DNA from 2 places in the Cryptosporangium phraense genome. Region 2 is predicted to be linked to the other one. Evidence: riboswitches for the same ligand, from Rfam matches in the RefSeq annotation. Region 2 holds a riboswitch; the other holds the start of a gene.
The links. A riboswitch is a leader RNA that binds a small molecule or an ion and turns the genes downstream of it on or off. The one in region 2 is predicted to bind cyclic di-AMP.

Region 1 (4,885 bases), on a different contig from region 2:
AACGACGGGAGGTTGCGCCCGATGAACCGGGTCACCCCGCGCCGCCCCCAGCGGAACAGCGCGTAGACCACGCAGTCGCCGACCCAGGCCGACACCGCGGCCAACCCGATGACCTGCACCAGCGACACGCCGCCGTGGTGCACGGCCAGCACCGCGGCCGCGCTCACCGCCGCGCCGGTGGGGATCACCGGGATGATCGCGCCGATCAGCACCGCGACCACCAGCACCGGATAGCTCGCCGAAGCCGCGTCGGCGACCCGATCCGGCCAGGCGGTAGCCAGGATGGTTGCCGTCGTCGTCATGCCACCTCCACCCGGCAGCCCGGCTCCGTGTGCAGGACACGGGTGGACAGGCCGAGTTCGGTGACGGCTTGGGCGTAGCGACGGGGCGGATCGACCAGGTGCGCACGCATCCACCGGCCGATGCCGAACGGGTGCAGCGTCCCCCAGTGGATCGGTACCGCGTACGTCGGCTTGAGCCGACCGGTCGCGTGTGCGGCGCCGCTCGGATCGAGGTGGCCGGGGCCGAGGTTCGGCCCCCACCCCCACACCGGTATCAAGGCGACGTCGAGACCGAGCGCGCCCAGGTCGTCCATCTCGTCGAACTCGTCGGTATCACCGGCGAAGTAGACGCGTGACGTCGCACCCTCGACGACGTAGCCGACCGCGAGCGCGCGCGGTCCGAACGGCGGGCGGTGGCCGTCGTGAACGGCCGGGGTGGCGGTGATCCGCACCCGGCCGACGTCGTGGAACTTGCCCGGGGCGAGCTCGACGACCTCCCGGAAACCCTTGCGGTACAGGAACTCGCCGGCGCCCTCGGGCACCACCAGCAGCGTGGAGCGGCCCAGCCGGCGCAGCGAGGCCAGATCGAGGTGATCGGCGTGCAGGTGCGAGATGCAGACCGCGTCGACGTTCGCGTGCAGGGCCGGGTCGAGCGGCGCGGCCGTGCGCCGGAGCACGTTGGCCACCCGGGGCAGCAGCACCGGATCGGTGAGCACGCGGACGCCGTCGAGCTCGATCAGCACCGTCGAATGCCCGAGGAAGTGCAACGACGGGAACTCGGCCACGTGGTTACCGTACCCCGACGGCCTAGGAGCTCAGCTCGTACGCGGTCTCGGCGATGAACTGCCCGGCCGCGCCGCTGCACCCGTCGGACTCGCCCGGACGCTTGACCCACAGATACGCCGCCACCTGGGCGTCCCCGGTGGCCGTGGTCGGGTTGCGGCCCAGCTTGCGGCCCGACGGGTCGCACCACTCCCCGTCGCCGGCCGGGCCGTTGCCGTTGCGTGACGTGTCGACCACCAGCTGCCCGCCGCCGAGCGCGGCCAGCACCCGCTTGCCGTACGCGACCTCGGCGCCGGACGTCCGGTAGTTCGACGTGTTGAGCGCGATTCCGTCGCCGTAGCGGGCCGCTCCGGCCCGTTTCGCGCGGCTCGCGGCCTCGCTCGGCCCGAGCCAGGCGGAGTGGCCGACGTCGTAGTAGACGCGCGCCTTGGGGCTCTGCTGTTTGATCGTCTTCGCGGCGTACCCGAGCAGGTCGAGACGCTCCTGATGGCCGTCGGCGGAGAGGCAGTCGGTCAGGTGCGGGAGCGCGTCCGGTTCGAGGACGACGATCGACGTCCCGGAGCCCAGGCCGGACGCGAAATTGCCGATCCAGGTGCGGTAGCCGTCCGCGCTGTCGGCCCCGCCGGCGCTGGCGCCACCACAGTCGCGGTTCGTCATGTTGTAGGCGACGAGCACCGGCACCCGGCCTCTCGACGCCGCCCGCGCGGCATACGTCCGCACCTCGCCGCGGACGTCTCCGGGGTTGTCGACCGCGAACCACCGGGCCTGGGGCTGATCAGCGATGCGGTCCCGGATCAGGCCGACCCGCGAGTCGCCGGAATTCGCGGCCACCCACTCCACGGCCTGGCCCTCGGAATCGACGTAGAGCGGGCCCAAGGCGGCCTTTACCGGCTTGGGCGTCGGCTTCGCCGAGGCCGGAACACCCGGCGGTAAGGCGATGGCCGACCGCTTTGGCGAAGCGCTCTCACGCGCACCCTTGGATTTGCGGTCCTCGGACGATGAGCATCCAGTGGGGGCGCAGGTGGGTTCCGGGCGACCGGTCGCGTTCGCCGCGATCAGGCTCGTGCCGCCGATGACGACGGCCGACCCCAGTGCGGCCGCACCCAATCCAGCGGTGAGCACTCGGCCCTTCGTGCGTCCACGACGGTGTCGAGCGAGAGGCATGCGCTCCATCTTGTCGAAAGCGAACGCGTGCTCCCATTCCGGCACCCGGCCCTTGAGGACTCTTTAAGAGTTCCTCGTGGTGTTACCACTCCCTTCCGGAGTTACACGGTCAATCGCCTTAGACCGCTCCAAATCCCCGCGTTCTGGGTTCACACCGATTCGGCTGAACACTAGGGACCGCATTGAGGCCTTAATGGTCTCGCGCGACACTTTTCTGTATCACGGGCGGGTAACTTGGCATTCACCCTATTTTGTGGTTCTGTCGTTTTCGTCCGTTCACCGCGGACCTCACGCCCGGCTACGCCGAATCCTGCCCCGGGCGATGAGACCCGAACTTCCGGCAGGAGCGGGGGACCCACTTTCCGGCGTCGCAGTTCGACGCCTCGGGGTGAAGCCACCTATAGCGTGGCCGGGCCGACTCAGCCCGAACCCGACAGCTCACCTCGTAGGCGTGGAGAGGGTCGGATATGTCTAAGGAGTCTTCCCATCCCACCCAGCTCAACGCCGAATGCCCGCGTGACGCGGGTGGACGGCATCGGGCGCCACGGCGCCTGAACCCGCTAGGACGGGGCCTGGCACTCGCCGTGGCCACCGGTCTCGCGGGGATCACACCGCTGGTCGTCGGAGCAACACCGGCCAACGCGGATGTGAACTGGGACGCGATCGCGCAATGCGAGAGCGGAGGGAACTGGAACATCAACACCGGGAACGGGTTCAAGGGGGGCCTGCAGTTCACCTCGTCGACCTGGCGGGCCCACGGCGGCCACCAGTTCGCGACGAGCGCGAACAACGCGACCCGCCTGGAACAGATCACGGTCGCCAGACGCGTGCTACGCAGCCAAGGCATCGGAGCCTGGCCGACGTGCGGGCAGAAGGGGTACAGCAAGAAGAGGTACCGCACCACTTCGCTGAACGAGGCCAGCCGCAGCTACAAGCGGTCGGGCAACCCGTACCGGGAGCACACCTCGTACCGGAAGAAGACCCAGCACACGTGGAAAGACACGTGGAAGCACACGTGGAAGAAGTCGGCGTCTTCGTCCGTACAGCGGAAGAAGAGCGTGACCGCGGTGCGGTCGGCCGTCGTGACGCGTCCGGTCGAGGTGGTGGACTTCGTGCCACAGCGGATGTTCAGCACGTCGCAGAAACCGACGGTCGTGGCGGTGCCGACGTACCTGGTACGGGCCGGCGACAGCCTGGTCACGATCGCCGCCGCGCACCACGTCGAGTGGCAGGTGCTCTTCGAGAAGAACCGGGCCCTGATCGGCGCCGATCCCAACCTGATCCATCCTGGACAGAAGATCCTGATCGGATAGACGGACAGAACACCTGAAAGCAGGGGGTCCCGGTCGCCGTGCCGGGACCCCCTGGCGTACGGCCGTCCGAGTCGGTCTGAACGGAGGACTGCGGGCCGCCCGGCGCGACCGCCATCATGGCTCTTCCTGCAGGTGGCGGGGGTCACGCCTGCCGTAAATGACCACAAAGGAGTGTCATGTCGGCCACACCGGGCGCGGTCGCCGACGAGCTGAGCGTGCTGCTCGGTCGGCTACATCGGACACTTCGCCGGGCGTCCCGGAGCGACCTGCCGGACGAGCCGCTCCCGTCCGCGCAGATGGAAGTGTTACGCGTCGTGCAGAACGCGCCCGGCATCGGGGTGAAGGCGGTCGCGGCCGCGCTGGGCACCGCGCCGAACACCGTGAGCACGCTGGTCGGCGATCTCACCGCCAGCGGACACCTGGAGCGCCTGCCCGATCCGCAGAACCGCCGCGCGGTCCGGCTCACGCTGACGGCGTCGGCGACCGAGCTCGTCGACGGGTACACCGATCACCGGCGCCGGATCGCCGCGGCCGCCGCCGAGCAGCTCGGATCCGACGATCTCGAGGCGCTCGCGGCCGCCCTCCCGGCACTGAACCGCCTGCTGGTCTTACTGGGCGGCTAGGCCCTGTCCTGCGAATCTCGCTCGCAGCGAGGCACCGCTCAGCCGTCGTCAGGCAAGGCGGAGGGATGTCCGGCTGTCGCTCATTTGGTGCAGCTGTTGTATCCGGACATCCCGACAACGCGGCCTGGCGGCGGCTGAGCGGAGCCGCAGCCGAGCACGGATTCGCAGGACAGGGCCTAGGACCGTCGCAGCAGGACCGTGGGACTCTCCGGGTCCGGAGTGAAGCGGACCAGGCCGACCGGGCCGTAGGCCGGGTCGACGACCGGGACGTCCTGGCCCTGCTCGGCCGCGGACACGATCGCGGTCGCTTCCGCCGCGGTCAGCCAGCCCGCCGTCTCCGTGCTCGCCTCTTCCTGACGCATCAGCTCGACGTTGGCCCGGTTGCGTTGCGCCTCGATCGAGCCGTCCGGGTAGTAGCAGGCCCAGCCGACGATCTTGCCGCCCAGCTGCACCGGGGTGTCCACTCCCGAGCGATAGGCCCGCAGGATCGCGCGGGCCTCGTCCGGGCGGATCGCGCCGACCTCCTGGTACGACACCTCGACCGCGGGTTCCGGTTCCGGCTCGGGCTCCTTGATCACCGGGAGCTGACGGGTCAGGTCGGTCGGTTCGTCCTTCTGTTCCTTCCACCAGCTGACCGGCGAACCGGCCGGCGAGACCTGGGCCGCGCCGTCCGGGGCCGGGGAGGTCGGGCGACGGGTGGGGAGCGCCGGGGGCGTCAGCG
Region 2 (4,885 bases):
GAGACGCCGACCACCCAGGGCAGTCTCACCAGGTCAGGTCCTGCCGGAACACGAGGTCGGCCAGCGCGAACAGGAACAGCACGATCCCGATGACGCCGTTGGCGGTGAAGAACGCCCGGTTCACCCGGGACAGGTCGTCGGCCCGCACGATCGCGTGCTCGTAGGCCAGCACGGCCGCGGTGAACGCCATTCCGGCCCACCAGAGCCACCCGTAGCCGGTCATCGCACCGAACCAGACGTACAGCGCCACCGTGACCACGTGGACGACCGTGGAGGCCCGCAGCGACGCGGCGATGCCGAACCGAACCGGCACGCTCCGGACGCCGATCCGCCGATCGACCTCGACGTCCTGGCAGGCGTAGATCAGGTCGAAGCCGCCGATCCAGGTGCCGACCGCGAGCCCGAGCACGAACGCCGCCCACGACCAGTGCCCGGTGACGCCGATCCAGGCGCCGAGCGGAGCGATCGCCTGGGCCAGCCCGAGGAACGCCTGCGGGAAGTCCGTGAAGCGCTTCGCGTACGAGTAGATCGTCAGGAAGAACAGCGCGATCGGCGAGAGCACCAGGCAGAGCCAGCCCAGCCAGGCCGCCGAGGCCAGGAACACCACCAGCGCCACGACCAGGCCGACCCAGGCCGACCGCACCGACAGCGCCCCGGTGACGAGCTCCCGCTGGGCGGTGCGCGGGTTCTGGGCGTCGATGCGCCGGTCGATGATGCGGTTGGCGGCCATCGCCACCGTGCGCGCCGCGACCATCGCGATCGTGATCACGAGCAGCGTCAGCCACTGCACCGACCGGCCCTCGGTTCGCATCGCGGTCAGCGCGGCCACGTACGCGAACGGCAGCGCGAACACCGAGTGCTCGATCATGACCAGCCGCAGGAAGGCCTTGACCTTGTTCGGCGCCTCGACCGTCTCGGTCACAGGCCCAGCTCCCGCCAGCGCGCGTCGACCTTCGCGACCACTTCGGGGCTCATCCGCATCTCCTCCGGCCAACCCCGGTGGTAGCCCTCGGTAGGCAGCTTGCGGGTGGCGTCCACCCCCAGCTTGCCACCCCAGAACTGCTGGTAGGACGCGTGATCGAGGTGATCTACCGGACCCTGGGTGAGCAGGATGTCGTGCGCGTAGTCGACGTTGCCGAACGCCCGGAACGCGACCTCGCGGTAGTCGTGCACGTCACAGTCGGCGTCGACCACCACGATCAGCTTGCAGAGCGAGAGCAGCCCGGCGCCCCAGATCGCGTTCATGACCTTCATCGCGTGCTTCGGGAACCGCTTGTCGATCGAGACGATGCAGCAGTTGTGGAAGACGCCGGCGTCGGGCAGGTCGTAGTCGACGATGTCGGGGATCATGAACTTGATCAGCGGCAGGAAGATGCGCTCGGTGGCCTTGCCGATCGGCCCGTCCTCCTGGGGCGGCTGGCTGGTGATGATCGACTGGTAGATCGGCTTGCGCTGCGTCGTCATGCACTCGACGTGCAGCACCGGGAAGTCCTCGACCGGGGTGTAGAACCCGGTGTGGTCGCCGAACGGGCCCTCCGGGGCGCGCTCGCCCGGCTCGAGGTACCCCTCGAGCACCACCTGGGCGTGCGCGGGCACCTGCAGCGGCACGGTCAGGCAGTCGACCATCTCGACCCGCTCGCCGCGCAGGAAGCCGGCGAACAGGTACTCGTCGATGTCGCCGGGGAGCGGCGCGGTCGCGCTGTACGACACGGCCGGGTCGCAGCCGAACGCGATCGCGACCGGCAGCCGCTGGCCGAGACGCTCGGCGACCGCGTGGTGCGCGGTGGAGTCCTTGTGGATCTGCCAGTGCATGCCCAGCGTGTTCCGGCTGTGCTGCTGCAGCCGGTACAGGCCGAGGTTGCGCGCGCCGGTCTCCGGGTGCTTCGTGTGGGTCAGGCCGAGGTTGTGGTAGATCCCGCCGTCTCCCGGCCACACCTGCAGGCCCGGCAACCGGTCGAGGTCGACCGCGTCGTCCTTGTAGACGACTTCCTGGCTGGGCGCCGTCTTCACCCGCTTCGGGGGGACGTTCTTCAGCTGGGTGAGTTTGCCCAGCGCCTCGCGGAAGCCGCTGAAACCCTGGGGCAGCTCGGGCTTGAGCAGACCGGCGATGCGCTGCCCGATCTCGTCGAGATCGTCGACGCCGAGGGCCAGGGCCATCCGGCGCTCGGTGCCGAACACGTTCATCACGATCGGCATCTCGCCGCGCGTCGGGTTCTCGAACAGCAGGGCCGGACCGCCGTCGCGCACCACCCGCTGGGTGATCTCGCTGATCTCCAGCGTCGGATCGACCGGCGCGGTCACCCGCTTGAGTTCACCGGCCTTCTCCAGCCGCTTCAGGAACTCACGAAGGTCGGTGTGGGCCATGAACACCAGTATTCATGGCCCACCGACCTCTCGCTTCTAGGGGCGGCCGGCCCCGGCGTACGGCATGTTCGCGACCTGCTCGACCTGGACCGGCTGGCCCTCGGTCGGCGCGTGCACGACCTGGCCGTTGCCGATGTAGATCGCCGAGTGGTGCAGGTCGGAGTAGAAGAACACGATGTCGCCCGGCTGCAGGTTCTCCCTGGAGACGTGCTTGATCATGTTGTACTGCTGGTGGGCCGAGTGCGGCAGGTTCACGCCGACCTGCTTCCAGGCCATCATCGTCAGGCCCGAGCAGTCCCACTGGTTCGGGCCGGCGCCGCCGAACACGTACGGCTCACCCTGCTGCGCCAGCGCGAACTGCACCACGACGGCCGCGTTACCGCTGGCCTGCCCGTTGTACGTCGCGGTCTGGTACGAGCTGCCGTACTGCTTGGCGTAGGCCGAGCGACGGATCTGCTCCCACTTGTCCTGGTCCTTCTGGATCGACTTGCGCTGCGTGTCGAGCTGCTTCTCGATCCGCGTCGCCGTCTGGACCTGGAGGTCGACCTTCTTCTTCGTCCCGTCGAACTGCGCCTGGTACGCCTTGGCCTCGGTGATCGTCTGGCGCTGCTGCGCCGACAGCCACTCGACGGTCGCGAGCTGGTCCAGGAAGTCGGCCGGCGAGCCCGTGTCGATGATCGACGAGGAGAGGCGCATCCGACCGTCGCGGTACGCGGCGGCGGCGATCTTGCCGACCGCGTCCTGGGACGCGTCGAGCTTGGCCTGCGACGCCGACAACTGACGATTCAGCCCGGCTTGCTGCGTCTTGACCCGCTTGAGCTGGACCTTGGCGCTGTTCATCTGCTCGTTGACTTTGTCCATCTTCACACCGAGCGCGTCGAGTTGCTTCTCGGCTTCGGTGAGCGACGGAGCCGCACTGGCGCCGCCTGCCGGCAGCAACGCCACGCTCAGCACGGCGGCGACGACGCTGACCAGAACGATCGGACGACGAGCGTGAGTCCGTAAGGGCCTCACTGGCGCGGCACTCCTCACTCCCACTAGGCCGCTTACCGGGTTAGCTGACGGGTTCGGGCGGGAGCTGCCCTACCGCCTCGACGGCGGATTCACCCCGGGAACTCGGTTCCCCGGTTCTTGCGATTCAGCGGCGACTGCCCGACGCCATCCATGGTGAACGGCGGACGTTCGGAGAGTCGTGGGACACGGTAGGCCATGTGTTACTCGCCGGTCCAGCCTCGTCCGGCTTTCTGAGTGAACGTCTAACAGAGGACAGCGCCGAGTAGTTAGTCCACTCCGGAGCGCTGGCTTAAGCGCCTCTTAATGCGGTTACGTCGTCGCATCGTTCGAACGGCGGATGATTTGCTCCACTGTGGATCGCCGAACGGAGGACCTCGCGGCCGTGACGCCTGTGGCGCCCGATACGCCCGTTAGCTACCGCCCAGATTCCGACTTTTGGGGTAATTTGTCGGTAACGAGCGCAGTACCGAGGGGGACGAGACCATGGCTCAGCAGACCGAACACGAGGACGTGGTCGTGGTCGGCTGGCTCCGAGGCGACGACTACGAAGCCGCCCTCGCCTACCGCCGCCGAGAAGACCTCCCCCGTCCGGCCGATCAGCCCAAGTCCTCCGACGAGCCGACCCCGGAACGCCGCTGACGGCACCCAAGAATTAAGGTTTCACGACCTCGCCCTGAAGCCTCCGAGTGGCGCAGCCCACACCGCACTGGTGCTCCGCACAGAGCCCCTTGGGCTCACAGCCCGGAGTACGAGTGCAGGCCGCTCACGGCGAAGTTGATCACGTAGAGGTTGATCATCATCGTGATGAAGCCGAGGACCGCGATGAGGGCGGCCCGGCGACCGCGCCAGCCCGTGGTCGCCCGGGCGTGCAGGTAGGCCGCGTACACGACCCAGGAGATGAACGCCCAGGTCTCCTTCGGGTCCCAGCCCCAGTACCGGCTCCACGCCGCCTCGGCCCAGATCGCGCCACAGATGATGGCGAACGTCCAGATCGGGAAGCCGAACGCGTGCAGGCGGAAGGACAGTCGCTCCAGACCGTCGGCCGCAGGCAGGTGCCGACCGACGCCGAACGGGAAGCCGGGGGACTTCGCCGGGCGCCCGGCCGCGATCCGCCGGTCGTAGCCCTCGCGCAGCAGGTACAGGATCGCGATGACGCCGGCGGTCAGGTAGATCCCCACCGAGATCGACGCGGCCGACACGTGGATCCACAGCCAGTACGAGTTCAGCGCGGGCATCAGCGGCCCGGCGTCCACGTACAGCACGGTTCCGGCCAGCCCCAGCAGCAGCACGACCGGCAACATCACGAACATGCCCAGGTACCGCACCGGGCGCCGGGCCGAGACCACGAGCCAGGTGATCGTGCCGACCACGCACGCGACCGACACGAACTCGTACATGTTGCCCCACGGCACCCGACCGGCCGCGATCCCGCGCGCGGCCAGGCAACCGATCTGCGCGAGCGCGCCGAGAACCGCCGCCGCCACCGCGAACCGCCCGAACCAGGCCG

Region 1: another riboswitch for cyclic di-AMP. It lies ahead of FL583_RS42395 (LysM peptidoglycan-binding domain-containing protein); the one in region 2 lies ahead of FL583_RS38420 (C40 family peptidase).

Annotation. Positions count from the first base shown of each region.
Region 1 covers NZ_VIRS01000004.1:358,485-363,369, forward strand. The annotation lists gene FL583_RS08655 (DedA family protein) at 1-302, opposite strand, end outside; gene FL583_RS08660 (MBL fold metallo-hydrolase) at 299-1,066, opposite strand; gene FL583_RS08665 (glycoside hydrolase family 6 protein) at 1,089-2,228, opposite strand; cyclic di-AMP (ydaO/yuaA leader) riboswitch at 2,548-2,694, shown strand; gene FL583_RS42395 (LysM peptidoglycan-binding domain-containing protein) at 2,813-3,541, shown strand; gene FL583_RS08675 (MarR family winged helix-turn-helix transcriptional regulator) at 3,718-4,164, shown strand; gene FL583_RS08680 (AAA domain-containing protein) at 4,341-4,885, opposite strand, start outside.
Region 2 covers NZ_VIRS01000058.1:13,418-18,302, reverse strand. The annotation lists gene FL583_RS38435 (UbiX family flavin prenyltransferase) at 1-29, opposite strand, end outside; gene mqnP (menaquinone biosynthesis prenyltransferase MqnP) at 26-922, opposite strand; gene FL583_RS38425 (menaquinone biosynthesis decarboxylase) at 919-2,364, opposite strand; gene FL583_RS38420 (C40 family peptidase) at 2,401-3,378, opposite strand; cyclic di-AMP (ydaO/yuaA leader) riboswitch at 3,393-3,518, opposite strand; gene FL583_RS40650 (hypothetical protein) at 3,862-4,017, shown strand; gene ccsB (c-type cytochrome biogenesis protein CcsB) at 4,113-4,885, opposite strand, start outside.